4 regions of the Streptomyces sp. NBC_00414 genome follow, and region 4 is predicted to be linked to each of the others. Evidence: riboswitches for the same ligand, from Rfam matches in the RefSeq annotation. Region 4 holds a riboswitch; each other region holds the start of a gene.
The links. A riboswitch is a leader RNA that binds a small molecule or an ion and turns the genes downstream of it on or off. The one in region 4 is predicted to bind cobalamin.
Positions count from the first base shown of each region.

Region 1: another riboswitch for cobalamin. It lies ahead of OHS59_RS05370 (energy-coupling factor ABC transporter permease); the one in region 4 lies ahead of OHS59_RS33945 (cobalamin biosynthesis protein).
Region 2: another riboswitch for cobalamin. It lies ahead of OHS59_RS37360 (ABC transporter substrate-binding protein); the one in region 4 lies ahead of OHS59_RS33945 (cobalamin biosynthesis protein).
Region 3: another riboswitch for cobalamin. It lies ahead of metE (5-methyltetrahydropteroyltriglutamate--homocysteine S-methyltransferase); the one in region 4 lies ahead of OHS59_RS33945 (cobalamin biosynthesis protein).

Region 1 covers NZ_CP107935.1:1,216,453-1,224,295, forward strand. Annotated here, with positions in the region: gene OHS59_RS05350 (GNAT family N-acetyltransferase) at 1-81, opposite strand, end outside; gene OHS59_RS05355 (hypothetical protein) at 589-1,308, shown strand; gene OHS59_RS05360 (cellulase family glycosylhydrolase) at 1,399-3,081, opposite strand; gene OHS59_RS05365 (nuclear transport factor 2 family protein) at 3,249-3,989, opposite strand; cobalamin riboswitch at 4,249-4,430, shown strand; gene OHS59_RS05370 (energy-coupling factor ABC transporter permease) at 4,461-5,183, shown strand; gene OHS59_RS05375 (energy-coupling factor ABC transporter substrate-binding protein) at 5,180-5,626, shown strand; gene cbiQ (cobalt ECF transporter T component CbiQ) at 5,633-6,382, shown strand; gene OHS59_RS05385 (energy-coupling factor ABC transporter ATP-binding protein) at 6,379-7,248, shown strand; gene OHS59_RS05390 (serine/threonine-protein kinase) at 7,299-7,843, opposite strand, start outside.
Region 2 covers NZ_CP107935.1:8,573,611-8,581,453, forward strand. Annotated here, with positions in the region: gene OHS59_RS37330 (YbaK/EbsC family protein) at 1-205, shown strand, start outside; gene OHS59_RS37335 (cation diffusion facilitator family transporter) at 236-1,384, opposite strand; gene OHS59_RS37340 (ArsR/SmtB family transcription factor) at 1,513-1,872, shown strand; gene OHS59_RS37345 (VOC family protein) at 2,067-2,864, shown strand; gene OHS59_RS37350 (MHYT domain-containing protein) at 3,050-3,934, shown strand; gene OHS59_RS37355 (CoA-binding protein) at 3,974-4,381, opposite strand; cobalamin riboswitch at 4,741-4,927, shown strand; gene OHS59_RS37360 (ABC transporter substrate-binding protein) at 4,995-6,020, shown strand; gene OHS59_RS37365 (FecCD family ABC transporter permease) at 6,032-7,057, shown strand; gene OHS59_RS37370 (ABC transporter ATP-binding protein) at 7,054-7,843, shown strand, end outside.
Region 3 covers NZ_CP107935.1:1,029,742-1,037,584, reverse strand. Annotated here, with positions in the region: gene OHS59_RS04515 (hypothetical protein) at 87-353, opposite strand; gene OHS59_RS04510 (helix-turn-helix domain-containing protein) at 410-1,405, opposite strand; gene metE (5-methyltetrahydropteroyltriglutamate--homocysteine S-methyltransferase) at 1,561-3,879, opposite strand; cobalamin riboswitch at 4,045-4,263, opposite strand; gene OHS59_RS04500 (DUF6221 family protein) at 4,792-5,109, opposite strand; gene OHS59_RS04495 (transposase) at 5,155-5,901, shown strand; gene OHS59_RS04490 (transposase) at 5,950-6,309, opposite strand; partial or broken gene OHS59_RS44460 (IS110 family transposase) at 6,413-6,823, opposite strand; gene OHS59_RS04480 (hypothetical protein) at 7,332-7,843, shown strand, end outside.
Region 4 covers NZ_CP107935.1:7,811,701-7,819,543, forward strand. Annotated here, with positions in the region: gene OHS59_RS33935 (putative cobaltochelatase) at 1-256, opposite strand, end outside; gene OHS59_RS33940 (cobyric acid synthase) at 318-1,838, opposite strand; gene OHS59_RS33945 (cobalamin biosynthesis protein) at 1,835-2,851, opposite strand; cobalamin riboswitch at 2,979-3,121, opposite strand; gene OHS59_RS33950 (hypothetical protein) at 3,646-3,867, opposite strand; gene OHS59_RS33955 (inorganic phosphate transporter) at 3,880-5,130, opposite strand; gene OHS59_RS33960 (lysozyme) at 5,338-6,081, opposite strand; gene OHS59_RS33965 (class II aldolase/adducin family protein) at 6,320-7,027, shown strand; gene OHS59_RS33970 (alpha/beta hydrolase) at 7,213-7,843, shown strand, end outside.

The sequences.
Region 1 (7,843 bases), 6.6 Mb from region 4:
TCGATGCCAGTCCCGGCGCAGGGCATCGCTCAGCGACTCGGGTCTGTGGATGTCTATGTCCACCTCACTGATTGACCGCATGGACGATCGCCCCCCATTTCCCCCTTGGACGCGGCGTCCGCGTCCCTGCGCTTCCTCGGCCGACTCCCCGTGCACGCCGACGAAGCGCACGTTCCCCGGCCTGCGACTCGACCGGAGTATTCGCGAGGCTCAAACGTCGCGAAACAGTACGCAGCCTGTCAAGGGTGTCGGCCGTAACGAAAGAGGTGCGGATCGGGTGCCCCGCCGACCACTGCGTCCGCCCCTCGCGTCCGACGACCGCGCCGACCGCGTCGACCTCGGCAAGAGGCCGGCAGAACCGGTCGGGCAGTTCGTACAGTCACCTTGAAGGTTGAATTCGAGACATGGCTTCACGCGAGTGGTCAGGTGTCTCTCGCACACCTCGCCGCCTGCGTCTTTGCGGCCCACAGCGGCATGTCAGGGGCCATGTGACGGCAAGGACGGTGCTGACAACTCCGGGATCATGGCCTGATGATGCGAGTAGCATCCGGCCCCAGCACCACACGATGACGAGGAAAGGTAACTGCCATGTCCGAAGTCGAATCGGCCGCCACGGAGCTCAAGACCCAGTACGCCGCCCAGGTGTCTGCGGACCTCGAACGCAACACCAAGGAGCAGGAACGTATCAGCGCCGAAGTGGCGGCGCTGCAGGAGCAGTTGAGTGCACTGGAGCACGACCAGACCCTGCTGGCGGAACTGCAGCGGGCATTGGGTGGTGACACCAAGGGCGGCTCGGCGTCCGCGCCTTCGGTACCGCGGCAGGCCACGGCGGGCGGCCGGAAGAAGGCCACCGCCACGAAGGCGGCCCCGAAGTCCGCGCCGAAGTCGATCGCCAGGCCCACCGGCGCGAAGGCCACCTCGACGGCCACCGCCAAGTCGGCCTCGAAGTCCGCCGTTTCGAAGCCCGCGGCCAAGCCCGCCGCCAAGTCCGCCGCGGTCAAGACCGATGCGGCCAAGGCCGACGCCTCGAAGCCGGCCGCGGTGAAGCCCACCCTGGTCGAGCTCATTCGTGAGCACCTCGGCCGGCAGTCCGAGCCGCGTTCGTCCGCGGAGGTCGCCACCGCGCTGGCGGAGGCCCACCCCGAGCGCGAGATCAAGCCCAAGGTCGTCCGCACGACAGTGGAAGGACTCGTCGCCAAGGGCCAGGTCCAGCGCACCAAGCAGGGGTCGTCCGTCTTCTACACGACGTCCAAGGCCGCTCCGGCCGACACCCCCGTGGAAGAGGCCGCTCCGGCCACCACCGCCTGACTGTCATCCGGCGCCCGCCCGGCCGACGGGGCGCGGTGACCCCGCCGGCCAGTGGTTGCCGGTCAGCGGCTTCCGATCGCTGAGTGTCTGTCAGGCGGTGGCGCAGGTGGCGCCGTTGAGGGTGAATGCGGTCGGGGCCGCGTTCACGGCACCCTTGTTGGCGGTGAAGCCGACGGTGACCGAGCCGCTCGCGGGGATGGTGGCGGTGTACGAGGCGTTGGCGACGCTCACCGTGGCACCGCTCTGGGTCGGTGTTCCGCCCCACATGTTGGAGACGGTCTGGCCGTCGGCGAAGGCGAAGACCAGCTTCCAGCCGCTGATCGCCGAGGTGCCCGTGTTGCGGACGGTGATCTCGCCCTGGAAGCCGCCCGGCCACTCGTTGGTCACCCGGTAGCCGACGGAGCAGCTCGTGCCGGGTGTGCTGCCGCCGTCGGCGGTGGTGACGTTCACCGTGGCCGAGCGGGGCGAGCGGTTCCCGGCCGCGTCACGTGCGTGGACGGCGAAGGTGTACGCCGTGTTCGCGGTGAGTCCGGTCACGGTGGTGGTGTTGGTGGTGGACGCGGCGACGGTGGTCTCGGTGCTTCCGCTGACGCGGACGATGTCGTAGGCGGTGACGCCGACGTTGTCGGTGGCGGCGGTCCAGGTGAGGGTCACCGACGTGGCCGCAACGGCGGAGGCCCTGGGGGTACCGGGAGCGGTCGGGGCCTGGGTGTCACCCGGGTTTCCGCCGCCGTAGACGGTGGCTTCCTCGGACGTCTGGGCTATGCCGTTGGCGCCGTTGAAGATGCGTTGGCCCCAGGAGCTGAGCTGTGTGGGGTCGAAGCCGATCGCGAGGTCCAGGATCGGGTCGGTGTTGCCGCTCCAGGACCAGGCGAGGTAGCCCAGCCTGAGCTGCTGCGCCGTGGCCATCATGGTGTCCTCGTCGGGGTCGCCCCACTGGTCGGCCGGGCCGCCGAACTCGCCGATGAGGATGGGCAGTCCGGCGTCGACGAAGGCGTTCAGGTAGTCGGTGATCTCCGCCGCGGTGTCGAAGACGCTGTACATGTGGATCGAGAAGATCAGGTTGCCGGTGGTGTCGGCGTCGTACACGGCCTGGGCGTTGGCACGCATGACTCCTTGCCAGTCCTGGCCCCAGTTGGGCGCGTCCACCATGATGGTGTGCTCGAACCCGGCGGCGCGCAGCTTCTTGACGGCGGCGATCGTGGGGTCGGTCCAGCCCGCGGGATCGGTGTTGCCCCAGGGCTCGTTGCCGATGTTGACGATGACGTAGTTCTCCTGGCCGGTGAGCACGCTCTTCAGGCCGATCCAGTAGTCGGCCGCATGGTCGAGCGTGCCGGCCGCGGCGTCCTCGCCGTAGCCGGTGGTGTCGTGCACCTCCAGTACGCAGATCAGCCGGTTGGCCTTGCACTGGGCGATGACGGCAGCCACGTCCTCCGGACTGTTCCTGCTCCACCGGTGGCCGTCGGAGAGGACGACCCGGACGGTGTTGGCGCCGAGCGCCTTGACGTCGGCCAGCGACTGCGTCTCACCCGGGTACCAGGTGTGGGCGTGGTTGACGCCGCGCATGACGAAGTCGTTGCCGTTGCCTTCGAGCAGGCGGCCGTCGTCGATATGGAGGCCGGTCGCGAGGGCGCCTGGCGATTCGCCGGGCAGTTGGGCATGCGCGGTGGTCGGCACCAGGGCACCGAGAACGACGAGCCCGAGAAAGGCGGCCAGCCCGGCCAGCAGCATGCTGACGTGGCTCTTTCGTGTCGTGCTTCTTGCTCTTCTCACTGCGACTCCAGGAAGTGAGCGCCAAGAAACGTGAGTTTCGGGAAAGTGGGAGCGCTCCCATAGAGTCATCTTGCCAGGAGCACGTCAAGACTTGGCGCACGCTCCGGCACGTACCGGATGTTCTGGAGGGGCCTCTGGGGCTTCCGGGGAAGCCCCTCCAGAGCCCGTCAGACCCCCATGGCTCCGGGCACCCCGGTGTCGAAGGGAACGGACGTGTGCTGGTGGACGATCAGCCAGCGGTCGCCCGTCAGGCGGTAGCCGGTGGTCACCCGCGCCGTGGTGTCCAGCGCGTCACCGCTGACCGGCGTGGCGCGGATCCGCACGAGCGCGTGGCTGAAGGCGATGCTCTCGTCGACCCGGACCTGGAATTCGAGCACCTCGCGCTCCACCGGTCCCGACAACGTCGAGAACCACACCTCCTCGGCCTTGCGGAGGGCATCGATCCCGCGCTGTTCCAGACCGCTCACCGGGTGGAACACCTCGACGTCCGGCGCGTAACAGGCCATCGCCCGGTCGAAGTCCCGCTCCCTCCCGGCAGTTGTCAGCTCCGCGTCGAGGCGGCGGATCTCCCCCTCCGCGTCCTCGTCGTCCCAGAACGCGCGCACCTCCATGGCCCCGAGGGCCGCCACCGGATGCTTCACGGCCGCCTCGACGGCCTCCTCCAGACTGTCGCACTCAAGGATGTCGAACCCGGCCACGTACTCCTTCGTCTCCGCGAACGGCCCGTCGCTGCGCAGCACTTCACCGCCGCGTACGCGCACGGTCACCGCGTCGGCCGGGGGGCGCAGCCGGTGGCCGTGCAGCCGTACACCGCGTCGCACGCTCAGCTCCTCCACCCATGGTTCGACGGGTGCCATGTCCGAGGCGTCGGCGGTGTCGTCGCCGCAGACCAGCAGCATGTACTTCATGTTTCCTCCCGGTGTTCCTGAGATCCCTGTACCCGACCGACGAACCGGGCGGAGCCGAATCGACACCCCCGCAGCATCTCTTGTGCATCCGTGGTCACAGAAGGCGGCGCCCGGGCGGGGCGCGGCCTCTTCCGGGAACTGCCGACCCGTGAACAGGGCGCCTGAACAGGCGCTCCCGTCGCTCCGGAGGAACCGGCGCGCGCTGCGTGAGCACTCTCACGCCCCCCGAGGGCCGCTTGTCACCACCCCGGTACGCGCACTACTGTCACGACGCCTTGGTGCTCGGGAAATCGGTGTGATGCCGGTGCGGCCCTCGCCACTGTGATCGGGAAGTCCGGCTCCGGCCCTCACGGGCAGCCACTGGGTCCTCGGACCCGGGAAGGCGGAGCACGGGTGGTGTTACCCGTAAGCCAGGAGACCGGCCAAGGCGCGTCAACCATCCACGAGGTGCTGGAGAGGGTCTGCTGAACCATGCACATAGCCGAGGGTTTCCTTCCTCCCGGCCACGCGGTCGCCTGGGGCGTCGCGTCGGCGCCGTTCGTCGTCCACGGAGTCCGGTCGCTCACCCGTGAGGTCCGTGAACACCCCGAGAGCACACTCCTCATCGGGGCGTCGGGTGCCTTCACCTTCGTTCTCTCCGCGCTGAAACTGCCGTCGGTGACCGGGAGCTGCTCGCACCCCACCGGCACCGGACTCGGCGCCATCCTGTTCCGGCCGCCGATCATGGCGGTCCTGGGCACCATCACCCTGCTCTTCCAGGCACTGCTGCTCGCGCACGGCGGGCTCACCACGCTCGGCGCCAACGTCTTCTCGATGGCGATCGTCGGGCCGTGGGCCGGCTACGCGGTCTACCGGCTGCTCCGGCGGTTCGACGTGCCGCTGATGGTCGCGGTGTTCTTCGCCGCGTTCGTCGCCGACCTGTCCACCTACTGCGTCACGAGCGTGCAGCTGGCGCTCGCGTTCCCCGACCCGAGCAGCGGATTCCTGGGCGCGCTCGGCAAGTTCGGCTCCATCTTCGCCGTCACCCAGATCCCGCTCGCGGTGAGCGAGGGGCTTCTCACGGTGTTCGTGATGCGGCTGCTGGTGCAGTCGAGCAAGGGCGAACTGACCCGGCTGGGCGTGTTCCTCGCCAAGGGGCAGTCCCGGACCGGGACGACCGGGACCACGGAGACGACCGAGGCGGTGGCCCGATGAGCCGTAACGCGAAGATCAACGCCCTGCTGCTGCTCGTCGTGGCCGCGCTCGCCGTACTGCCGCTGGCCTTCGGCATGGGCGATCACAAGAAGGAGCCGTTCACGGGCGCCGACGCGGAGGCGGAGACCGCGATCACCGAGATCGAGCCGGACTACGAGCCGTGGTTCTCACCCCTGTACGAGCCGCCGTCCGGTGAGATCGAGTCGGCGCTGTTCGCCCTCCAGGCAGCCCTCGGCGCGGGCGTCCTCGCCTACTACTTCGGCCTGCGCAGGGGCAGGCGCCAGGGCGAACTGCGTGTCCTGGCCCAGCGGGAGGACGGCCAGGACGCCGCGCCCGGAACGAGTCAGGATCCCGTGCCCGGCACAACCTCGGACGCAGACTCAGACGCGGCTGCGGGGAGCACGTCCGGCGGCACCGGTGGGTCCTCCGTCGGACGGACCTGAGTCTTCGTGCTGCCGATCGACGCGGCGGCGCACAGCAGTCGCTGGCGCCGCCGCCATCCCGTGGACAAAGCCGTGCTCGGTCTCGGCCTGACCGTACTGGCGATCTCTCTCCCGCCCTGGCCGGGCGCCGCTCTTGTCCTGGTCACCGCCCTCACCCTGCTGCTGGGCCCGGCCGCGGTACCCGGGCGCCGGCTCTGGCGCGCCTACCGGGTGCCGCTGGGCTTCTGCGTGACCGGAGCACTCCCCCTGCTCCTCCAGGTCGGCGGCCCCGAAGGGTTCGTGACCCTGGCCGACGGTGGGGCGGTGCGCGCCGGTGAACTGCTGCTGCGTACCTCCGCCGCCTCCCTCGGCGTCCTGCTGTTCGCGTTCACCACTCCGATGTCCGACCTGCTGCCCCGGCTGGTGAACGCCGGAGTGCCCGCACCGGTCGTGGACGTCGCGATGGTCACGTACCGGATGAGCTTCCTGCTTCTCGACTCCGTACGCCGTGTCCGGGAGGCGCAGGCCGCGCGGCTCGGGCACACCACGCGGGCCGCCACCTGGCGTTCGCTGGCCGGGCTCGGCGCCACCGCCTTCGTCCGGGCCTTCGACCGGGCGACCCGACTGCAGGCCGGGCTCGCCGGGCGCGGTTACGACGGCACCCTGCGCGTCCTGGTCCCGGAGGCCCGGATCTCCGCGCGCTTCACACTCGCCGCCGTCGCGCTGCTCGCGGCGGTGGCCGCACTCACCCTCGTACTGGAAAGGCCGCTGCGATGAGCGAGCCCGTGCTGGTCGCCCTGCGGGGCGCGTCCTACGCGTACGAGGACGGCCCGACCGTGCTCAGCGGCCTCGACTTCGAGGTGCGCGCGGGGCGTGCGCTCGCCCTGCTCGGCCGCAACGGCAGCGGCAAGACCACGCTGATGCGCCTGCTCAGCGGCGGACTGCGGCCGCACGTGGGGCAGTTGACCGTCGAGGACCGCCCGGTCCGGTACGACCGCAAAGGCCTGACCCTGCTGCGCACGACCGTCCAGCTGGTGGTCCAGGACCCGGACGACCAGCTCTTCGCCGCGTCCGTCGGCCAGGACGTGTCGTTCGGCCCGCTCAATCTCGGCCTGCCCGACACCGAGGTACGGGCCCGGGTGGACGAGGCGCTCGCCGCACTGGACATCACGGCCCTGGCCGACCGGCCCACCCATCTGCTCTCCTACGGGCAGCGCAAGCGGACCGCGATCGCGGGCGCCGTGGCGATGCGGCCACGTGTCCTGATCCTCGACGAACCGACCGCGGGGCTCGACCCGGACGGTCAGGAACGGCTGCTCGCGACCCTCGACGGGCTGCGCGAGAGCGGTACCACCGTGGTGATGGCGACGCACGACGTGGACCTCGCCCTGCGCTGGGCCGACGACGCGGCGCTCCTCACCCCGTCCGGAGCGGTCACCGGCCCCGCGGACACGACCCTGGCCCGCACCGACCTCCTGGCTCAGGCGGGACTGCGCCTGCCCTGGGGCGTCGCGGTGGCCGAACTCCTGGGTGCGCAGGGCCTGTTGACCGACCCGTCCGCCGGTCCGCGTACGGCGGACGAGCTGGCCGCCATGGTCTCGGCAGCACGGCACTCCGCTCCCCCGGTAGCAGCCGACAACTGACGCCAGACGCCAGACGGCTGACGGCTGACGGCTGACGGCCCGATCCGCCGTCAGTCGGCAGGCATCACCCGGGTCACCTTGCCGCGGATGTCGGCCTGCAGGTAGCCGCTCCTGCCGTACTCGTCGCTGAGGTAGACCGAGATCTCCGCCGGCCTGTCGAACACGTCGTTGGGCGACTTGACCAGCAGGTAGCGGCTGGTGGCCTTGTCGACGTTCAGCTTCTTCTCCGCCTCGGCGAGCAGGGCGGGGATCCGGTCCCAGTCGAAGCCGTCCAGGGTCATCGGCAGGGCTCCACCGGCCAACTGAGCCTTGATCGAGCTCTCTTGTACACCCCGGCCCACGTAGTAGGTGTAGCGGTCGTAGCTGGTTCGGCTGCCCTCGACCATCACTTCCGCGGAGAGGTAGTCGGGGTAGACCGTGATGCTGCCGTACCGGTCGCGGCCCGTCTCCTTCTCCAGGGCCTTGATCGCGGTGCGGACGCCGGCCGGTGTCAGCAGGTCGGTGGTCTTCGTCGACCCCGTCCGCCGGGGCGTGGGGCTCGCGTCGGCCTTGCCGCTCTCGTCGTCCTTGCCGTCCTTGCCGGTGGAGGAGGCGT
Region 2 (7,843 bases), 760 kb from region 4:
GACCGGCGAGACCGGCATGGAGTACGGCGGCATCACCCCGCTCGGACTGCCCGCCGAGTGGCCGGTGTTGGTGGACTCGGCCGTCGTCGACCTGCCGTACGTGCTGGTGGGCAGCGGCCGGCGGCGCGGAAAGCTGCTCGTACCCGGGAAGGCCTTCGCGGAGCTGCCGAACGCCGTGGTCCTGGAGGGACTCGGGGGCGCCTGACCCCCGCCCGACCTCCGCCCGGCCTCCGGGTCAGCCCGTCGTCGTGTGGTGGGCCAGCGCCAGATGCGGGTCCGACTCGCCGGGCGCGGGTGACGGGTCGGCGTGCACCAGGGCCGCGGTGAGGCCCGGTACGGCGTGCAGCAGGGCGTGTTCGGCCGCGACCGCCACGCGGTGGGCCTGCCGTACGCTCGCCTCCCCGTCGACGACCACGGCCACCTCGGCGCGCAGCCGGTGGCCGATCCAGCGCAGCCGCAGCTCACCGATCCCGTGCACGCCCGGCACCTCCCGCAGTGCCCGCTCGGCCGAGTCGAGGAGCGCCGGGTCGACCGCGTCCATGACCCGGCGGAACACCTCGCGCGCGGCGTCACGCAGCACCAGCAGCAGGGCCGCCGTGATCGCCAACCCGACCACCGGGTCGGCGAGTTGCCAGCCGATCGCCGCGCCGCCCGCGCCCAGCAGCACGGCGAGCGAGGTGAAGCCGTCCGTCCGGGCGTGCAGTCCGTCCGCGACCAGCGCGGCCGAGCCGATCTCGCGGCCGACGCGGATGCGGTAGCGGGCCACCCACTCGTTGCCCACGAAGCCGATGACGGCCGCCGCGGCGACCACCGGCAGATGCTCGACGGGGCGCGGATCGAGCAGCCGGTCGATCGCCGTCCAGCCCGCGAAGACCGCGGAGGCCGCGATCGTCAGCACGATCACGAGTCCGGCCAGGTCCTCCGCCCGGCCGTAGCCGTAGGTGAAGCGGCGTGTCGCGGCCCGCCGGCCCAGCACGAAGGCGATGCCGAGCGGTACGGCGGTGAGCGCGTCCGCCGCGTTGTGCACGGTGTCGCCGAGCAGTGCCACCGAGCCGGAGACGGCGACGACGACCGCCTGCGCCACGGCGGTCACGCCGAGGACGGCCAGCGAGATCCAGAGCGTACGGACACCCCGGGCCGAGGACTCCAGGGCGGAGTCGACCTTGTCGGTGGTCGCGTGGGAATGCGGAGTGAGGAGGTGGGTCAGCCTGTGCCGGAGCGGGTGCCCGGACCGGGACGGGTGCCCCGAGCCGTGCGCGTGGCCGGGACGGCCGTGCGCGTGGCCGGACGTGGGCGCCCGGTCGGGTGCGTGATCATGCCCGTACCCGTCCTCCCCATCCCCGTACCCGTGGTCGTGCCGGTGCCCGCCCTGCTCGGTGCTCACACGTTCCCCTTCCCGGGACTCCGGTGCGCTCGGTGGACCCGGACCCGGACCTGGCCGGGCCCTGGACCCGGATCTGGCCCCGATGTCACTCGATGGACTTGCCCGGCCCACCGCGCCATTATGTGCGTATGAGCGCACGCATGCACCTGTCACCTGCGCACGATGAGCATCCGCGCACGCCGGGCGAGGAGCAGTTCGCCCTGGCCGCCGAACTTCTCGCCCTCCTGGGGGATCGCACCCGTCTCGTCCTGCTGCACTTTCTGGCCGAGGACGAGGCGGACGTCACGACGCTGACGGAGCGGTGCGGCGCCGCCCGCCCGGCGGTCAGCCAGCACCTGGCCCGCCTGCGGCTGGCGGGCCTTGTCAACACGCGCAAGGAGGGCCGCCGGGTGATCTATTCGCTGCGGGACGGGCATCTGCGCCGGGTCGTGGACGAGGCGCTGAATCTGGCCGACCACCGGCTGAGCGACAGGCCGGCGCACGATTGAGCGGTCCTGTCCGCCGTCCTGTTTCGGGTGCGGCCTCTGGGTACTCGGGGCGTGAGAGCCAGCCTGCCTCCGGGCGGGGGAGGCGCGACCGGGGGATGCTGAGGAGGCGGAACCACGGCACGGCCCGGCGAGTTCTTCCGGCGCCGTCGGCCGTCCGCCCACACCCCTCGGCACGATTCAGGAACGGTACTGCCATGAACCGCGACGCAAGAGTCCGAAGCGACGTCGTCTCCAGCCATTCGGTGGCGGGCGCCCCGTGCTGGGTCAGCCTGACGGCGCGCGACCAGGAGACCTCCGAGGCCTTCTACCGGGCGGTCCTGGGCTGGCGGTTCCGGACGACCTCACTGATGGACCGCTTCCGGATCGCCTACGCGGACGGGGTGCCCGTCGCGGGCATCGCGGCCGTGGCCACGATGTGGCAGATGGCAGTCGCCTGGACCCCGTACTTCGCCGTGGACAGTGCCGACGAGGCGGTGGCCCGGGGCCAGGAGCGCGGTGGCACGACGGCGGTCGGGCCCATCGGCTTCCCGCCGGGCCGGGCGGCCCTGCTGGCGGACCGCGACGGAGCCGTCTTCGGCATCTGGGAGGGCCAGCTCGTCGTCGGCTGGGAGACCTGGCGGCGGGCCGCCCCCGCCTTCCTCAGGCTTCACACCCGCAACGCCTTCGACGCCGCGATGTTCTACGGCGAGGTGCTGGAGTGGGCGACCTCGCGGCCCGGCTGCTGCGAGGTGCACTACGACGGGGACGAGGTGGTCCTGCGCAGCGACGGCGCCGTGGTGGCCCGTATCCACTCCGGTGCGGTGGAGGCCGCTCCCGACCCCACGATCCGGCCGCACTGGCAGGTCCACTTCCCGGTCCCGGACGTGGAGGCCTGTGTCCGTGCGGCGCTGGCTCACGGGGGCACGGTCCGGGACGGCGCGACCACCACGGAGGCGGTGCTGCGGGATCCCGACGGCGCGCAGTTCACGGTGACGTCGAAGCCTCAGCCGTGAGTTCCGCGGCCGGCGGATCGCGCCACCAGAATGATTCCTTCCGGCTCAAAGAAGCCTATTCATGACCGGAAGTGACTGATAAAGAATCGGGTTGTCTGTCAATTGCACGAAACCCCTTGCTGCCGCCCCGTCACGGCACGTACATCTGTCCCCGCAACAGTCGTATTCCGGGGGGATGTTGGCATATGCAAGGTACGGTCGACGGATTCAGCTATGGAACGGTCACACCGGTCACGGCTTATGTGATGGCCTGTCTGGGAGCCGCCCTGGGACTGCGTTGCATCACCCGCTCCCTGCGCAACGACAAGTCGTGGAAACCGGGTTGGCTCGCGCTCGGGGCGGCTTCGATCGGCTGCGGGATCTGGACCATGCATTTCATCGCCATGATCGGATTCCAGGTCGAGGAGAGCCGTATCCGCTACGACGTCGGCCTGACCGTGCTCAGCCTCGCGGTGGCGATAGCCGTGGTAGGTATCGGCGTCCTCGCCGTCGGCTATCGCGGTGCGAGCACGACGACCCTGGTCATCGCGGGCACGTTCACCGGCCTCGGGGTCGCGGCCATGCACTACATCGGCATGGCCGCCATTCGCCTCAACGGCAGCCTGCGGTACGAGGTCCGTACCGTCGCGCTCTCCGTCCTGATCGCCGTCGTCGCCGCGACCGCCGCGCTCTGGGCGGCGGTCGCGATCCGCGGCTTCCTGACCAGCCTGGCGGCGAGCCTCGTCATGGGCGTCGCCGTGACCGGTATGCACTACACGGGCATGGCGGCCGTCAGCGTGCACCTGCACGGTGCGGCCGGCTCGCCCGACGTGGGCGACTCCGCCCACTCGCTGCTGCTGCCGATGCTCATCGGCCCGGTCCTCTTCCTGGCGCTCGCGGGAGTGGTGGTGATGTTCGACCCGATGCTCGTCCTCGGGGACGGCGACTGGAACCGGACCGCGTCCCGCCGCCGGGGGCCCGGCCCGCGCACGGAGCCGCCCGCCTGGTCCGGCTCGGCGTTCGAGGCCCCGCCGAAGGCGACGGACCGGCGCGCGTACGAGCCCGGTGCGCCGGGGCGGCGCAACGGGTGAACGCTGCCGGGACGGCCCAGGAAGGTCAGCCCATCCGGGTCAGCCCAGGCGGGGGATCTCGATCGCCGGGCAGCGGTCCATGACCATGTCGAGGCCGGCCGCGCGGGTGCGCTGGTACGCGGCCTCGTCGATCACGCCGAGCTGGTACCAGACGGCCTTGGCGCCGATGGCGACGGCCTCGTCGGCGACGGCGCCGGCCAGGTCGCTGTTGACGAACACGTCGACCACGTCGACCTCGAAGGGAATGTCCGCCAGGGAGGCGTATCCCTTCTCCCCGTGGACCGTCTCGGCCTTCGGGTGGACGGGGATCACGCGCTTGCCGTAGCGCTGGAGCACGTCCGCGACGCCGTACGCGGCACGGCGTTCGTTCGACGACAGGCCCACGACGGCCCAGGTGTCGCCGCTCTCGGTGAGGATCTTGCGGATCGTTGCCGGGTCGCCGTACACGGTGGGCCTCCTGCGGGTGTGAGTGTGTCTGGGCCCGACAACAGCGGGGGTGGCCCGGTGATTCCCGACGTCGGGCAGGCGCCCCGTCCAGTTCATGGGAGGGGGTGGGGCTGCGGGCCTGGGCGGGGTGCGGCCCGGTGGGGGTTGTTCACGCAGTTCCCCGGGCCCCTGGCGGTGTGCAGTTCCCGTGCCCTGAAAGGGGGCCCCTGACGCGGCGGTGATCAACAGAAACTCTGCGTTGCTTCGGCGATGGGTGCGACGTGCGATGGGTGCGATGGGTGCTGCGGGGGAGCCGTGCGGCTGCCGCGGGACGGGAGCCGGAGCCCTGCGCCACTGCCGAGTGGCCCCGAAAGCCGCCGTGATAGCTTGCGAAAGCCAGTCGAACCCATGTACGTGGGTCAGGGAATCCGGTGGAAATCCGGAGCTGACGCGCAGCGGTGAGGGTGACGGGCGTGGCATCGGCCACTGGACCGGATCGACGGTCCGGGAAGGCGCCTCGTCCGGATGAACCCGAGTCCGAAGACCTGCTGGCGGCCTCCGTGGTCCCGAGACGGCGGGGGAGCACCGTACGACCGGGCTTCGCGTTCGAGCCCTCGACGTCTGAGGAACTTCCGTGCCCATCGCACGCCCCGCCCGCCCTGCCGCCCTGCTCATTTCCGGGGTCATCCTGTTGACCGGCTGCGGCGGCGCCTCGCCCGCCGACGGCAAGGCCTCCGAGGCCGCCGTCACCCTGGACAACTGCGGCCACACCGTCCGCGTGGAGTCCCCGCCCCGGCGGGCCGTCTCCCTCAACCAGGGCACCACCGAGATCATGCTCTCGCTGGGCCTCGCCGACCGTATGGCCGGCACCGCCACCTGGACCGACCCGGTCATGAAGGGCCTGGAGAAGGCCGACGCGAAGGTGAAGCGGATCGCCGACAACAACCCTTCCTTCGAACGGGTCCTGGACGCCGACCCCGACTTCGTCGCCGCCTCGTTCGAGTCCACGCTCGGCAAGGGAGGCGTCGCCACCCGGGAGCAGTTCGAGAAGCTCGGCGTACCCGCGTACGTCTCGCCCTCCGACTGCGCGGGCAAGGACAACACCGGAGACGGCGACGGCGCCCGCAAAAAGCCTCTCGGTATCGACGCGATCTACGGCGAGATACATGATCTGGCCGAGGTGTTCGGCGTGCAGGAGCGGGGCGACAAGCTCGTCGCCGAGCTGAAGCAGCGCATGAAGAAGGCCACCGCGGGCGTCGACGCCTCGGACGTCTCCCTCCTCTACTGGTTCGCCAACTCCGAATCGCCCTACATGGCGGGCTGCTGCGGCGCCCCCGGCATCATCACCCGGGCGTTCGACGCGAAGAACGTCTTCGACGACACCCACGAGGAATGGCCCCAGATCAACTGGGAGACGGTCGCCGACCGCGACCCCGACGTCCTCGTGATCGGCGATCTGACCCGCAAGTCGCAGACCGCCGAGTCCGCGAAGAAGAAGATCGAGTTCCTGGAGTCCGACCCGGTCACCAAGAACTTGACCGCCGTCAGGAAGAAGCGGTACGTCCTGCTCAGCGGGCAGGCCATGAACCCGACCATCCGCACCGTCGAGGGCGTCGAACAAGTGGCCGCCGCCCTGCGGGAGTTCGGGCTCGCCGGGTGACTCGCGAGGCGATGCGCGGGGCGACACGGCCGCGCGTGGGGCTGCTGTGCGCGGCCGGTGTGGCACTGCTCGTCGCATCCGTAGCCGTCGCGATCACCATCGGTCCGGCGGACATCCGCGTGGCCGACGTCTGGTCCGTGGTCGCGTCCCATCTCGGCTGGGGGAGTACGGAGCTGAGCCCCATCCGGGACGGGATCGTCTGGCAGCTGCGGCTGCCGCGCACCCTGCTGGCCGCCGTCTGCGGGGCCGGGCTCGCGGTGTGCGGCGCCGTGATGCAGTCCCTGCTGCGCAACCCGCTCGCCGACCCGTTCGTCCTCGGGGTGTCCTCGGGAGCCTCGACCGGCGCGGTCGTCGTGGTCGTCCTCGGCGCCGGCGGCGGCCTGGTGTCGGTCTCCGCCGGAGCGTTCCTCGGAGCGCTGCTGTCGTTCGGACTCGTGCTGCTGCTCAGCCACACCCTCGGCGGGACGACGGACCGGGTGGTGCTCAGCGGGGTCGCCGCGATGCAGCTCTTCTCCGCGCTGACCTCGTTCGTCGTGATGACCGCCGCCGACGCCGAGACCACCCGCGGCGTGCTGTTCTGGCTGCTCGGCTCCCTGGGCGGGGTCGGCTGGACCGACGTCTGGGTCTGCCTCGCGGTCCTGGTGGTCGCGCTGGCGGTCTGCCTGGCGTACGCGCGCACGCTGGACGCGTTCGCCTTCGGGCAGGACGCCGCCGCGAGTCTCGGGGTGTCCGTGGCCCGCACCCGGCTGGTGCTGCTGTGCGTGACGGCGCTCCTGACGGCCGCGCTCGTCAGCTCGGCGGGCGCCATCGGCTTCGTCGGACTCGTCCTGCCGCACGCCGCCCGGGCGCTGGTGGGCTCCGGTCACGCCCGGCTGCTGCCGGTCGCCGCCCTCGCCGGGGCGGTGTTCCTCGTGTGGGTGGACACCCTGGCCCGTACCGTCCTCGACCCCCAGGAGGTGCCCGTGGGCGTGGTCACCTCACTCATCGGCGTACCGGTGTTCGTGCTGGTGCTGTACCGGACACGGAGGACGCGATGACGGCCGAGCGCATCGAAGACGTCGAGTGCGGCGTCGGCGTGGAGGGCGTCGGGAAGGGGGAGGCCGTCCCGGCTGCCGGGCTCCGGGCCCGGCGCGTGACCCGTACCGCCGACGGGCGCGTCATCCTGGACGGCGTCAGCATCAGTCCCGCCCCGGGTACCACCGTCGGCCTCCTCGGTCCGAACGGCTCCGGCAAGTCCACCCTCCTGCGCCTGCTCTCCGGCGTCCTCGCCCCCGCCTCCGGCGTGGTCACCCTCGACGGCCGCCCGCTCGCCGAACTGGGCCGCCGCGACATCGCCCGCCGTATCGCGGTCGTCGAGCAACAGGCGGACACCCAGGTCGAGCTGAGCGTCCTGGACGTCGTACGCCTCGGTCGTACTCCGCACCGCCGCGCCTGGACGCCCCCGTCCCCGGCCGACGAGGAGGCCGTGCGCGAGGCACTGGACCGCACCGGCCTGGCCGACCGCGCCCACCAGTCCTGGCACACCCTGTCCGGCGGCGAACGCCAACGCGTGCAGATCGCCCGCGCCCTCGCCCAGGAACCCCACGAACTCCTCCTGGACGAACCGACGAACCACCTGGACATCCAGCACCAGCTCGACCTGCTGGGCCTGGTCACCTCGTTGCCGGTCACCAGTGTCGTCGCTCTGCACGACCTCAACCTCGCCGCGATGTACTGCGACCGGCTCGTCGTCCTGCGCGAGGGGCGCGTGGTGGCCGTCGGGACACCGGCCGACGTCCTCACGGAGAAACTCATCGCCGAGGTGTACGGCGTGCGGACCGCCG
Region 3 (7,843 bases), 6.8 Mb from region 4:
GCCCGGCACCCCCGATTCCGGAGACCAGCGGCGTGCGGCACCCATCGGAACCGCCCGCCGTGTCGGCTGCCGGGCCGGCCACGCGATCAGTCCAGGACGCGCAGACGCCAGTAGCCGACGTCGTCGCAGGCCCAGGCCTTGGCAAGGCCCAGAGCGACGTACGCCCTGCCCACGGCCTGGCATTCCGACAGCCTCTCGAAGGAGCCGACCGTGTGCCATTCGGCGGCGGCCGATACCCCGCCGGCCGGCGTGATCCGCTCGGCGGCCCCGGACGGTACCGCGGTGGCGATGCCCGCCCCCGCGAGGCTGATTCCGGTGACCACGGCAGCCGTGGCAATGAATTTCCTGAGCATGTCTACCTCCAGTCGTGACCCTCAGAAAAGGGTGCGGGCAACGACCGGGCCTGTCCTTACGCGTACGTGCACAGGTCTGTGGTCTGCGTGCACTGTCTGCGGAACTCGCGCGGGGAGAGCCCGTACGAGCCGCGGAACACCTGACTGAAGTGCGCGGGGCTGGCGAATCCCCACCTGGCGGCGATCGCGCCGATCGGCCGGGCGGTGAGCCGGGCGTCGGCGAGGTCGCGACGGCACTGTTCAAGCCGGCGCTCACGGACCCAGCCGCCGACGGTGTGTCCCTCCTCGCGGAACAGCTTGTGCAGATAGCGCAGGGAGATGTGGTGGGCCGCCGCGATCGTGTCCGGGGTCAGGTTCGGGTCGCCCAGGTTGTCCCGGATGAAGGCGTGGATCCGGGCCATGAGCGCTCGCCGCCTGGTGTGGGGCGGCACCAGGCTCTGGGCGTCCAGCGCGGTGGCCAGCGCCGCCGTCAGCACGTCGAGGGTGAGCGTGGACAACCGGGCGGTGTCGGAGGGGCTGAGTTCCTCCATGCGCCGGCCGAGCTGCATCAGGAAGTGCGAGGACAGCGCACCCACACCCTGCGCGCCCGGGATGCGAACCGCGCTCAGGCGCCGCAGGTCCCGGGGAGGCAACGGCAGCAACGAGCGGGGGAAGCGCAGGAGCAGCAGTTGCTGGTTTCCCGGCACACCCGGTGCGAACCCGGAGAGGTAGGGACGGGAGGTGTCGAACAGGATCAGGTCCCCGACTCCGAAATCCGTGCACCGGCCGTCCTGCGTGATCCTGCCGCAGCCGCGCAAGATGCAGCCCAGCTTGAACACCTCGGGATCCGTCTGCCGGATGAGCTTGGGCGTACGGTGGACCGAGTGCGGCATCGTCGTCATCAACGTCGCCTGCACAGGGCCGAGTTGACTGATGCTGACCTCGGCGCGGAACGTGTTCTCCACCTGCCGTTCGCAACGCGTGTCGTAGGGCACCCAGAGCTTCGAGCTCACCTCGCGCCAGAAGCCGAACCTCTCCTCCTGCGGGACTTCCGCGGTGCTGACCACGTCCATGGCTCACCCCCGTGAGGTCGTGTCCGTTTCAGGTGTAGCACCACAGGGACCGGCCAGGTTCGGATTTTCGGAGCCAGAACCGGAGCCGGAGCCGTAACCCGGAGCCGGAGCCGGGAGACAGGGCCCGCGCCCCATCTCCCGGCTCCTGTCATGCGTCAGGACGTGGACAGCTCCGTGCGGACCGCCCGGGCCGCGGCGACCAGGTTCTCCAGGGACGCTCGGGTCTCGGGCCAGGCGCGGGTCTTCAGGCCGCAGTCGGGGTTGACCCAGAGCCGGTCGGCGGGGATGGCCTCAAGTCCCTTGCGCAGCAGGGCCGCCGCCTCGTCGGTGCTCGGCACGCGGGGCGAGTGGATGTCGTACACACCGGGCCCTGCCTCGCGCGGATAGCCGTGTCCGGCCAGTTCCCGGGCGACCTGCATGTGTGAGCGTGCCGCCTCCAGGCTGATGACGTCGGCGTCGAGGTCGTCGATGGCCTGGACGATGTCACCGAACTCGGCGTAGCACATGTGGGTGTGGACCTGGGTGTCCGGGCGTACGCCACCGGTGCTGAGGCGGAACGCCTCGGTGGCCCACGCCAGATACGCCGGATGGTCCGCGGCGCGCAGCGGCAGCGTTTCGCGCAGGGCGGGTTCGTCGACCTGGATGACCGAAGTCCCGGCGGCCTCAAGGTCGTTCACCTCGTCGCGCAGGGCGAGGGCGACCTGCCGGGCGGTGTCGCCGAGGGGCTGGTCGTCGCGGACGAAGGACCAGGCGAGCATGGTGACCGGACCGGTCAGCATGCCCTTGACCGGCTTGGCGGTGAGCGACTTGGCGTACGTCGTCCAGCGCACCGTCATGGGCTCGGGGCGGGAGATGTCACCGGCCAGGATCGGCGGGCGGACGTAACGGGTGCCGTAGGACTGGACCCAGCCGTGCTGGGTGGCAAGGTATCCGGTGAGCTGCTCGGCGAAGTACTGGACCATGTCGTTGCGTTCGGGCTCGCCGTGCACGAGCACGTCCAGGCCGGTCTTCTCCTGGAACGAGATCACCTCGCCGATCTCGGCCCTGATGCGCTCCTCGTACCCGGCGCTGTCGATCCGCCCGGCGCGCAGGTCGGCCCGTGCGGTGCGCAGCTCCGTGGTCTGGGGGAACGAGCCGATGGTGGTGGTCGGCAGCACCGGCAGGCCCAGGCGGGCGCGCTGGGCCGAGGCCCGCTCCGCGTACGGCTCCGGGCGGCGGGCGTCGGCCTCCGTCACGGCGGCGGCCCGGGCCCGTACGGCGGGGTCGCGGGTGATCGCCGAGCCGGCGCGGGACGCCAGGTCGGCCCGGTTGGCGGCGAGTTCGGCGGCGATCGTGCCGGTGCCGCCCGCGAGGCCCTTGGCGAGGGTGACGATCTCCGCGGTCTTCTGCCGGGCGAAGGCGAGCCAGCGGCGGATCTGCGGTTCGATGTCTCGTTCGGCGGCGGTGTCGAGGGGGACGTGGAGGAGGGAGCAGGAGGCGGCCACGTCGACCCGGTCGGCCAGCCCCAGAAGGGTGCCGAGCGTGGTGAGCGACTTGCCCAGGTCGTTGACCCAGATGTTGCGGCCGTCGACGACTCCGGCGATCAGCCGCTTGCCGGGCAGTCCGCCCACGGCGGCGAGCGCGTCCAGGTTGGCGGCGGCCGACTCGGTGAAGTCCAGCGCCAGCCCTTCCACCGGGGCCTTGGCCAGCACCGGCAGGGCGTCCCCGAGCCGGTCGAAGTAGGACGCGACCAGCAGCTTCGGCCGGTCGGTCAGCGCGCCGAGATCTCGGTAGGCGCGGGTGGTGGCGTTCAGTTCGGCGGGTGTGCGGTCCTGCACCAGAGCCGGTTCGTCGAGCTGGACCCACTCTGCGCCCGCGGCGCGAAGATCGGCGAGGACCTCGGCGTACACGGGCAGCAGGCGGTCGATGAGGGTGAGCGGGTCGAAGTCGGCGGACACGCCCGGCGCGGGCTTGGCGAGCAGGAGGTAGGTGACCGGTCCGACGAGGACGGGCCGTACGGCGAGGCCGAGTGCGAGGGCTTCCTTCAGCTCCGAGACCTGCTTGGTGGAGTCGGCAGTGAAGACGGTGTCCGGGCCCAACTCGGGCACCAGGTAGTGGTAGTTCGTGTCGAACCACTTGGTCATCTCCAGCGGTGCCACGTCCTGGGTGCCGCGTGCCATGGCGAAGTAGCCGTCCAGGGCGTCGGCCTCGACGGCGGCGCGGTGGCGTTCGGGGATCGCGCCGACCATGACACCGGCGTCCGGGACGTGGTCGTAGTACGAGAAGTCACCGGTGGGGACCTCGTGGATGCCGGCCCCGGCCAGCTGCCGCCAGTTCGTCCGGCGCAGTTCTGCGGTGACGGTCCGGAGGGTGTCGGCGTCGACACGACCCTTCCAGTAGCCCTCGATCGCCTTCTTCAGTTCCCGGTTCTGTCCCTGGCGGGGGTAGCCGTACACGGTGGCCCGTGCTGCCGCGGCTGCGGACTGCGCTGTCACGGAAATCTCCTTCGCGAGACATCTCCCTGGGATCCCGGGACGGGACGCGAACGCGAAGGGGTGACGGACCGGGCGGAAACCGAGCCGCGCGCAGAGCGCGGTCTTCCGCCGGATCAAGTACGCCGACCCGCCCACGAGGTCACCGGGATCTCCGCGCACGAATGGTTCGCGCACGGGCAGTTGGCAGGTCTTCGGACTCGCGGGCACGTCCTCCCTGCGGAGGACACCTACTGGCCGTCGCTTCCCAGACCCGATCGGGCCCAGTGCGTGTGACGGCGGTCGTTCCCACTCACCGCTGCGGGGCAGTCCCGGATTCCCACCGGGTTCCCTCTTGCGACGCATCCCGCCTGGCGGACGGGGCGAACCAGCTGCACCGGCCACCCTAAGGGGCGGAGCCCGGTCATGGAAAACTTTTCAGTGCATGGAGAAGCCGCCGTCCAGAATCCGGAAGGTCAGCAGGAGCGTGCCGAAACAGCCAAGCGAAGGCCGGGAAGCGCCACACCAGTGCACTGCAGACGTCTCCGCATCCCACTTTTGCCCGCCGTCGGTCGTCGCACCCCAGCATCTGTTCCCGTGCACCGGTCCTGCGTTGCCTGATCTTCCTCGCGGCCCAGCCGTCCCACACCTCATCCGTTGCGGGGCTCTGAGGCCTTCGGGACCGTCAGCGCAGAGCGACCTTCGCTCTCTTGGCAATCAGGTGAGGCAAAGGCACCACAGACACGTCGCAAACGATGAAGTATGGCGGTCCGGTCGCGATCGAAACGAGTTCGATCTGCGATCGACCACCAGGCAAGTAGTGACACACACCGGACACCAAAAGATGCCATTGACTAAGGGCTGTCCCGTAAACGATCTCCGTGGGCGGGACTCGGTTCAGGCACCCATCTTCGTCGGAGGCTCTGCTCGTGCTGCTCAGGCCCGGGCGGGGAAGTCCGGATGGCCGGCGTAGGGCGAAGCAAGGTCGCGCAAGTCGTGGCAGGGCCAGGGGTCGCGGGCGTGGCGGGCCAGGATGCGCCGCTTGGCCTCGATCTCTCGCAAGATGCGGGCCGGGTCGTGGAGAGCCACGTGCTGAGCAATCGTGGGGTGGAAGCCGGAGAGGTCAACCTGACAGAAGTCGACGGTGTGTCCATGGGCAGACCACTCACCGCATCCGTCACCGTCGCATCGCCGGGCCAAGTCGGCCTCCTCATCCAGTCGCGCCTCAAGGAAACTCACCAGCTCTTCAGTCATAGGGGCATTCTCGCGTTGCACTGGGCACCGTGAAACGATCCTGCGGTGGCTGGTGTGATCACGACGTCGGAGCCGTTCTGGATAGCCCCGTTCACGGGACTAGTCCCGCGGCAGTTCAAGAAGCTGGTGACAGTTCTGCGGCGCGAGGGTGCGGATGCTGTCCGCAGGGGCTGGCCGTGGAGCCTGGCACTGGAGGACCGGGCACTACTGGTCGCGGCCTACTGGCGCACGAACCTGACTATGCGCCAACTGGCCCTGCTGTTCGGGGTGTCCAAGTCGGCGGCGGACCGGATCATCGATCACCTCGGGCCTATGCTCGTCTTCCAGCCCCGCAAGCGGTTCACAAAGGAAACCGTGCTGATCGTCGACGGCACTCTGGTGCCCACCCGCGATCACACCATCGCCGAGCAGTCCAAGAACTACGGTTACTCAACCAACCACCAGGTCGTCATTGACGCCGACACTCGCCTGATCGTCGTGGTTGGCCAGCCCCTGCCCGGCAACCGCAACGACTGCAAGGCGTGGGAGGAGTCCGGCGCGAAGGCAGCCGTCGGCACGACCATGACCATAGCCGACGGCGGCTATCCAGGCACCTGGCTCGTGATGCCCCACCGACGCCGTAAAGGGGAAGAACTGTCCGACTGGAAACAAGCCCACAACAAATCCCACAAGCGGGTCCGCGCCCGCGTTGAGCACGTCTTCGCCCGTATGAAGAGCTGGAAGATCCTCCGCGACTGCCGCCTCAATGGCGACGACGTCACCCACGCCATGCTCGGCATCGCACGGATGTGATGGAGCCTGACCCGCTTTGTCACCGGGGATCTTCGTTTTCGCTGAGCCTCATGTCACTACGAAGGGGATCAGAGCAGCTGGTCCGGATGTGGCAATGAACAACATCCTTGGCACTGTCAGTCGTGAGCACCGTCGCCATCCCAAGGGCGCGTTGCCCACGTAGCTGGCGAAGTGGTGCTCGGTCGGGAAGCGACTGATGTCGCCGATGTGGCCCAAGACCTTCGCGGCCAGCACGGTGCCCAAGCCTGGCAACGACGTCAGGTTGGTGCGGGAGGGGGCGAGGGCGTCTCGCATCTGGGCCTCGTTGTCCTTGACCTGGCGATCGAGGCGACGCAGGTCGGCCAGCAGATCGCGGGCGATGTCGCGGCGGCAGTTGTCCGTCGCCGTGAGAGGTCGGATGCCCTTCATCAAGGTGGCGGCCGTCCGCCGAGAGCCGGGTCGGGGCGCCGCCAGGCAGCAGGTCCCGCAGGACGGCGTGCAGGCGGTTCGTGGTGCGGGTGCGCTCGTTGACCAGGTCATTGTGTCGCTCGGTCAGCAGTCGGAGGATCGTGGACTGGTCCTCCGCGGTGACCTTGCGCAAGTCGGTTCTGAAAAGGGCGACTTGAGCGACGTGCAGCGCGTCGGCAGGGTCGGTCTTGCGGTCATCGCCGGTCGACAGGAGACGGGCCCTGGCAGACAGGGCCGAGGGCACATCGACAAGGTCCTCGTCCGCAGTGGCCAGTTGCTGGGCGGGCGTCCGCCCGAGCCCGACGACGCCTTCGACGGCGAAGCGACGCTCGGGCCACTGCTCGCTCCAGCGCATCAGCTGACCGAAGGTTTCGGCGTTGACGACGGACTTCCGCTGGCCAATCTTGTGGCCTGCGGCATCGATCGCGAAGGCGGTGTGAGAGGACTTGTGGGGGTCGATTCCGATGGTGATCACGCGCGTCCTGACCAGGTGCTCGGTGGGGCAGAAGTGTGCGGTGGACACCCTGACTTGAAGGTGCGGTCTCACACGTTCATGCCTCTGTCGAGCCACACCGCGCGGGTGCCGGTCGGCGGTGGCACGCTAATCATGAGTCAGCCCCGCAGGGCGGCATGGGGCAATGCGAGCCCGTGCCGACCGGCACCCTGGACGCTACGGCTGCAGACCGGGCGTCTGGGGTCGATTCAACAAGTCAGGGGCGATGTCTCCATCGACCGGATGCGAGCCCGTCACGACCAGGCGGTCGGGTGGCCGCAGGCCAGCGCGTCGACAACTGCGGAGATGACAGGGGAAGCTGACCCGCCGGGAGAGCCGACGGCCGAGACCTGGTGCCCCGTCTGAGCCATCAACACCCGGCTGCTGGCCTGCACGAACTGAGGTTGGAAAAGGCTCAGCAATGGCAAGTTGTGCATGTCAGGCAGGGCCGCTCACCAGTGAGATCCGTGGCAGTGCCAAAATGGCGACTATGTCAAACTCCTATGCGCAGCCGATCCTGCGAACGACCGACCTATCTGCGGCTTTGCAGGTGGTTGAGCAGCTGTTGAGAATCGCCGACCTGCAGAATCTTGAGGTCGACTTCGAGGCGATCATCTCTTCCAATTGTACCCTTGCGTCGGTGCAGAAGGTGCTGCCAGATGCCGAGTGGTGGACACGAGAGGACGAGAGGGACGGCTCGTCAGCAGATGGAGACGATCCGTCGGCACACCTTCCCATCGTATTGCGCAGCACTGACACGCCGGAGGCCGTGGAGCCGTTCCTGGCCGCAGTGGCGGACAGTCCGGCCACTGTGAGATGGGACTTCAACGCTTGGCCGGAGGCTCCTGAAATCGGTCTGGGCCGGGGTGGGGCCCGTGGTGCCTTTGTGACCCTGTGCGTAAATGTACGCGACCTCGATTTGAAGGAGCCCGCACCAGATCACACGGTCTTTGTCCACGTCAAGCAGATCGAAGCCATGCGTGCACCTTGGCTGGCGGCTCA
Region 4 (7,843 bases):
CCCCCGCCCCCACCTCGTGCGGACCGTCCGGGCAGGCCGGATCGGGCGCGGCGGGCGCGCAGGAGAAACGGCATCCGGCGACGACGTCGATCTGCGGCATGAGCGCCGAAAGGGCGCGCACGGCCGTGGACTTGGCGGTGCCCTTCTCGCCGCGGACGAGCACACCGCCCACCGCGGGTGAGACGGCGTTCAGCAGCAGTGCCAGTCGCAGGTCGTCCTGACCCACCACGGCCGTGAACGGAAACGGGGTACTCACAGGTTGTCGTCCTCCAAATGGCCCAAATCTGCCAAATAGCTCAAGTGGCCTTCGAGCAGGCTCATGCGGGCGCTCCCGGTGGGATGAAAGGCAGACCGGCCGGCGCGCCGGACTCGATGAGCCGCCACAGCGCGTCCGTGTCCGCGTGCTCCTCGATCAGATCGCCCAGCCGGTCCAGCTGCTCCTCGCGCAGCCCTTCGAACGAGGTGTCGGCGGCCGGTACGAAGCGGCGCCCCGACGCGGCGGCCACCTCGCGCAGGAACGCGCGCCGGAAGCCGTCCGACTCCAGCGAGCCGTGCCAGTGCGTCCCCCAGACCGCGCCGACCCGGCAGCCGTCCAGGAAGGGCTCTCCGCCGTTGACCTGGGCGACTCCGTGATGGATCTCGTAGCCCTGGACGGGTTCGCCGAGGGCCTCGCCGACGGGCCGCGTGAGGGTCTTCTCCCGCGCGAACCGTACGCGTACGGGGAGGAGTCCGAGCCCGTCGACGGCACCGGCCCCCGACTCGACCTCGTCCTCGATGTGTTCGCCGAGGAGCTGGAAGCCGCCGCAGATGCCCAGTACGGGGCGCCCTTCGGCGGCCCTGCGCACCAGGGCGTCCGCGAGGCCGCGCCGCCGCAGCCACTCCAGGGCGCGGACCGTGCCCCGGGTGCCGGGCACGACGACCAGGTCGGCGTCCACCAGTTCCTCGGCGCGGTCCACGAACCGCACCACGACGCCCGGTTCGGCGGCGAGGGCGTCCAGGTCCGTGAAGTTGGACATCAGGGGGATCGCGCAGACGGCGACCCGCAGGATGTCCTCGCCGACGGGGGAGGAGACCTCGGACTCGCGTACCGACCCCCGCAGGGACACTCTGAGCCCGTCCTCCTCGTCGATGCCGAGGCCGTGCCGGAAGGGCAGGACGCCGTACGTGTGCCGCCCGGTGAGCCCGCGCAGCATGTCGATGCCGGGTTCGAGCAGCGAGACGTCACCGCGGAACTTGTTGACGAGGAACCCGGCCACGAACTCCTGGTCCTCGCGCGAAAGGAGGGCCACCGTCCCGAAGAACGAGGCGAAGACCCCGCCGCGGTCGATGTCCCCGACCACGAGCACGGGCAGCCGCGCGTTGCGCGCGATCCCCATGTTCACGATGTCCGTGCGCCGCAGATTGATCTCGGCGGGGCTCCCCGCCCCCTCACAGATCACCGCGTCGTACGTGCCCCGCAACTCGGCCAGACAGTCCAGCACGGTCCCGAGCAACGCCTCCTGGCGTCCGCCGTGATAGCCGCGCGCACTCAACTCGCCCACGGGCTTGCCCATCAGCACGACCTGGCTGCTGCGGTCGCTGCCCGGCTTGAGCAGCACGGGGTTCATGAGCACGGAGGGCTCCAGGCGGGCGGCCTGCGCCTGCATGGCCTGCGCCCGCCCGATCTCGGCACCCTCGCGCGTGACGAACGAGTTCAGGGACATGTTCTGCGCCTTGAAGGGCGCCACCTTCACACCCTGCCGCACCAGCCACCGGCAGATCCCGGCGGTCACGACACTCTTGCCTGCGTCGGAGGTGGTCCCGGCGACGAGCAGCCCCCCGCCCGTTCCGCCACTCATGACGTACGCCCTTTCATGACACGTGACTCGGCGAGGGACTCGGTGAGTGACTCGGCGGGCGTCTCGGTGCGTGACCCGGTGAGCGAGGTGGCGAGCAGCCGTCCGGCGACACTCGCGCCCAGCGCGAGCAGGCTCACGCGGCGTGAGAGCCGGACGGCCCGTTCGATGTCCCCGACCCGCACGGCCCGCCCCGGACCGTTCAGTACGGGCCGGTGCTCGACCCGTCCCGCGTACGAGAGCGTGCCGCCGAGCCGTACCCCGAGCGCGCCCGCGAACGAGGCCTCGACGGGCCCGGCGTTGGGGCTCGGATGCTTCGCCGCGTCGGCGCGCCAGGCGCGGACCGCTCCCCGCGGATCGCCCCCGGCGACGGCGGCGAGGACCGCGGTCAGCCGCGCCCCGGGCCACCCGGCCACGTCGTCGAGCCGGGCCGAGGCCCACCCGTACCGCCGGTACCGGGCCGACCTGTGCCCGACCATGGCGTCCAGCGTGTTGACGGCGCGGAAGCCGACCAGTCCGGGCACGCCCGCGACGGCGCCCCACACCAGGGCGCCCACCACGGCGTCGGAGGTGTTCTCGGCGACCGACTCGACCACCGCCCGGGCGATCCCGTCGGCGTCCAGCGCCTGCGGGTCCCGCCCGCACAGGTGCGGCAGCCGCTCGCGGGCCACCTCGATGTCCCCGGCGGCCAGCGCCCCGCCGACTGCCCGGGCCTCCCGCCCGAGCGAGGTCCCCCCGACGACGGCCCACGTGGCGGCGGCGGTCAGGGCGACGGACGCGACAGCGGAGGTACGGACGGAACGGTCGGCGGCCACGGCGAGAGCGACGGCGCCGCCCGCGCACACGGCGGTGTGCAGCGCGCCCCGTCCCCGGTGGTCCCGCCAAAGGCCCCGCTCGACGGCTCCCGCGGCCCGGCCGAACGCGGCGACCGGATGCCCCCGGCGAGGATCGCCGAGCAGCAGGTCACCGAGAAGGCCGACGGCGGCGCCGTACGCGAAGACGCGATCGGCACGCATCGGTTCAGCCCGCCGCTGGGTAGAGGGGAACCCTCGTACCGGGTCTCGTACCGGGCCTGGGCACACTGGTCCACAACAGGCGGCCGCGCATGGCGATATGTCCTCACTCAGGGTGTCCACGCCCTGGTTCGACGAGACCGACGACGAGAGTTCCTGGCTCCCGGGGAAATGGATTCCCCGGTAACAGTGGCGGGACCGCGCCGGATTCGCACCGGCTTCCTCTTCTGCCGACGTACATGGCCTCGGCAGTCCACCACGGTCCGAGAACACCCGTCAACTTGCTGTTGACCTGCGACGGGAGAGTGTGCTGAGACCCACATCCGCCGACAGGCCCTCCCTGCGGGCGGGTTGTCGCGGGCGGGTTTCCGTCAGCCGGGGACGGACTCGGACCACGGCCTTGCGATCACTGTGCGTGACATGCAATGACATGCGTGACGAGGAGTACGGGTCGCGGGGATCGCGCGGCGCGCGGGGAGGGGCCGAGCAGTGGCGCACGGGGGAGAGACGGAGCCGGACGGCGGACAGGGACGGCGCGATGCCCGCGCCCCGTCCTGACTTGGAGCAACGGAGTTCGGCGTCCTCTCCTACGACATGGACCGCCTCGAGGACGGCTCCGTGTCCCGGCTCTGAGGGCGGCTCGGTCCGCGCCCGCCGGACATGCGCGAGTCCCTGCCGGACTCCTTCGTCGTCCCGTCGGGCGCGGACACGCCTCCGCCCTGCCGGGACCGCGGACGAGGCGGCCCCGGCAGGGCGGACGGTGACACTCGGGGCGTACGGCCCGACGGCCGTACCGGTCAGGCGACGATCAGATAGATCCCGTACGCCACGGCCCCCGCGCAGGCCGCGAAGCAGGCGTACGCGCCGGTGACCGCGAGGGCCGCGGAGCCGCCCTGGGCGGCGGCCGACTCGCGCTTGGTGAGGCCGACGATGCCGAGGGTGAAGAGGCCCACGAGGGCGACGGTGGAGATGAGGCTGACTCCGAACACGGAGCCGAGGGCTGCCCAGTCGATCTTCATTCGGTTCGTTCCTTACACCGTGGCCGGACGGGCGGGCTCGGCGTCCGGGCCCGGGATGGTGGTCTTCAGGTCGTCGTTCACGGTCGAGGCCGCCGGGGCGACCGGGGCCGAGGGAGGCGGGGTGACGGCGGCGATCGCGGTGGTCACGACGCCCGCGGGCTCGTGGTCGTCGTTGACGTTGTCGACGGTGACGGGCTGGCGGCGGGACAGCGTCCAGATGATCCCGGAGCCGGCGATCAGCAGCGCGCCGGTGAGGACGATGCCCCAGGTGCCCTGCTGGGTGAGGAACTCGGCGCCCGCGCCGACCAGACCGGCGGCGGGGAGCGTGAGGCCCCAGGCGATGAACATGCGGGTCGCGGTCGACCAGCGGACGACACCGCCCTTGCGGCCCAGGCCCGAGCCCATCACGGCGCCGGAGCAGGACTGGGTGGTCGAGAGGGAGAAGCCGAGGTGCGAGGAGGCCAGGATGACCGTCGCTGCGCTGGTCTGGGCGGCGAAGCCCTGCGGCGGCGCGAGGTCGGTGAGGCCCTTGCCCATGGTGCGGATGATGCGCCAGCCGCCCAGGTAGGTGCCGAGGGCGATGGCGATACCGGCCGAGACGATGACCCACAGGGGCGGGTTCGAGCCGGGCGAGAGGACACCGCCGGTGACCAGGGCCAGGGTGATGATGCCCATGGTCTTCTGCGCGTCGTTCGTGCCGTGGGCCAGCGAGACCAGGCCCGCGGAGGTGATCTGACCCGCGCGGTAGCCCTTGGAGGTCGCCTTCTCACCGGCCCCCTTGCTGATCCGGTACGTCAGCCGGGTGGCGAGCATCGCGGCGAGTCCGGCCACCACGGGTGCGGCGATCGCGGGGAGGAGGACTTTGGTGATCACGGTCGAGCCGTTCACCGACGACCAGCCGGCCGACATCACCGCGGCGCCGATCAGGCCGCCGAAGAGCGCGTGGGACGAGCTGGAGGGCAGACCCACGAGCCAGGTCAGCAGATTCCACAAAATGGCGCCGACGAGCGCCGCGAAGATCACTTCGGTGCGGATGCCCTCTTCGTTGATGAGCCCGCCGGAGATCGTCTTGGCGACCTCCACGGAGAGGAACGCACCGACGAGATTCAGCACGGCGGACATGGCCACCGCCGTCTTGGGCTTGAGAGCGCCGGTCGAGATGGTCGTTGCCATCGCGTTGGCAGTGTCGTGGAAACCGTTCGTGAAATCGAACACGAGAGCGGTAACGATCACGATTCCGAGGAGGAGCGTGATGTGTTCCATTTACCCAGGCTTCTGTTGGACGACAGTGGCACGGGGAACGTAAGCAACCTGGGTGAACGGAAGATGAACTGAGTCGGGCGGTGGGGTGACCCAATCGAGGTACCGCCACTCCGCTTGTGTCGAAGTAGCGGCGACAGCCCTCGAAAGTCCCGGAAATCCTCGAACAGAAGCGGAATCCAGGGGTCCGTCACTGGGCCGCCACTCCGCTCACCCCCTCGCGAAGCTCTTCAGCTGAGACAGCGAACCGTTGAAGAGATTCTGGTCACCCGGCAGGCTGCCGCCGTTGTCGTACTGCCAGAACGTCCAGAAGTTCCAGCCCGGGGGCAGCGACCCCGCGGTCGCGCTGTAGCGGGCCAGCCACAGCGGATGGTTCGAGGCGAAGGCGGCGCTGTTGCCGGTGCACGTCTTCCACCAGTTGTAGTTGGTGTAGATGACGGGCCGGCGGCCGGTCTGCCGCTTCACCTCGTCGCTGAAGGCCTTGATCCAGCCGACCATCCCGCTCTTGCTCAGCCCGTAGCACTTCTTCTTCTTGTCGTACGGGTTGTACTCGATGTCCAGCGCGGGCGGCAGCGTCCAGCCGTCCGCCCGCCAGCCGCCTCCGTTGCGCACGAAGTAGGCGGCCTGTTTCGTGCCCGACGACTTGTGCGGCAGCGCGAAGTGGTACGCGCCGCGGATGATGCCCGCGTCGCGGGCGCCGTCGTACTGCTGGGCGAAGTACGGATTGCGGTACGTGTGCGACTCGGTCGCCTTCACGTACACGAACTTGGCGCCTTTGCTCTTCGCGCTCGACCAGTTCACGTTCTTCTGGTGCGAGGACACGTCGTGCCCCTTGGGCTTGCCGGCCGCCGAGGCCGGTACCTCGGCGAGGGCGGTGCCGCCGAGCGCCAGCGTCGCCACGGAGGCGGCGACGATACGGGCACGCGGACGGGACGATTTGTGATTACTGGCCATGTTTCCCCCCGGAATGGCGACGCGCACGAAAAATCTTCCAGAGAGTACTGGAAGATCCCTCACAGCCCGTCACCCGCCGGTCATTCACTCCGGCGGTCGATTAGTACCTGTTAGTGACCTTTCGGATGAACGGGTTCCGGCCTACAGTGCCCTCGCCCGAACGGAGCAGCGGCGGGGCGGGCGAGGAGGGGCACGGAGCGGGCGCCGGGCGGGCGCGGGCGGCTGGCAGGATCACGGCATGGCTGAGCAGCGGCGGGACGCGGGAGACGGACGGGACGCGGGGGAGACGGGCGCGCTCCGGGCGGGGGAGGCGCTGGAACGGGCGTGGAGCGAACTCGTGGCGACGGCCCGCCGGACGGTGTGCGACGGTCTGGTCGTCGGCACGTCGGGCAACGTGTCCGTGCGCGTGGGCGACACCGTCCTGGTCACGCCGACCGGGGTCCCGTACGACCGGCTGAGGCCCGAGGACGTCTGCGGGGTCTCCCTGGACGGCCGGCAGGTGCTTGGTTCACTCGTTCCGACCAGTGAACTGCCCATGCATCTCGCCGTCTACCGCTCCACGGACGCGCGCGCCGTCGTCCACACCCACGCGGTGCACGCCACGGCCGTCTCGACCCTCGTCACCGAGCTGCCCCTCGTCCACTACATGTCCGCGGCCCTCGGCGGACCCGTCCGCGTCGCCCCCTACGCGACCTACGGCACCGAGAAGTTGGCCGAGAACATGCTCCGGGCCCTGCGGGACCGCACGGCCTGCCTCCTGCAGAACCACGGCACCCTCGCCCACGGCGCCACCCTCGACCAGGCCTACGACCGCACGGCCCAGCTCGAATGGATGTGCAGGGTATGGCTCACCGCGTCGTCCGTCCCGGGCCTCACGCCCACCCTGCTGACCGGTGACCAGGTGGCGCAGGCGGGGGAGCGGCTGAAGGGGTACGGCCAGCCGTGACGCCGGGCCGTACGGCCGAGCCCGGAGGCCCCGCCGTACGCGGTCCTGCCCGGTGGCCCGGCCTTGCACGGCTGCCCCAAAGGCCCCGCCGGGCGCGGCCGGGACGCACCCGCCCGGCGGACGCCGGATTCACCCGTGCCGCTCGTCCACTGGCCGACAGCGGGCTCCGTCAGGAGACTGGACCCGTGCGTACCGTGAAGCCGACGACCGCTGCCCTCACCACCGCCCTCACCGTGGCCGTGACCGGTGCGGCCGCCGTCGCGGCCGGCCGCTTCGCGAGCGACGCCGCCCTGAAGGCGCCGCCGGGGCGCCCGCTGCCCACCGAACCCCGCCTCACCGTGCACGCCACGGCCGCGGGCCGGATCGCCCTGACCCGCGCCCTCGCCTCCCGGCGCCCGGGCGTCTACGGCCTGAGCGGCCACGGCAGCCACGCCGTCGTCGGTCCGCTCCTGACCGGGACCCCGCACACCGCCGACACGGTGGTACGCCGACTGGAGCGCGTCACCCACGGCACGCTGGAACCCGGCGACAAGGTGTGGTTCACGCCCGGCGTGCACGTCGGAGACCCGGGCGCCGCCCTCGGCCTCCCGTACACCGACGTGGACATCCCCGGCGAACTCGGCGCCCTGCCCGCCTGGTTCGTGCCCGCCGCCCGGGACACCTGGGTGATCACCGTGCACGGCCTGGGCGCCACCCGCGAACACCCCATGAACGTCATGGAGTTCCTGCACCACAACCAGTTCCCCGTCCTCGGCCTCGCCTACCGCGGGGACGCCGGCGCGCCCCGGCCCCCGGACGGGCTCAACCACCTCGGCG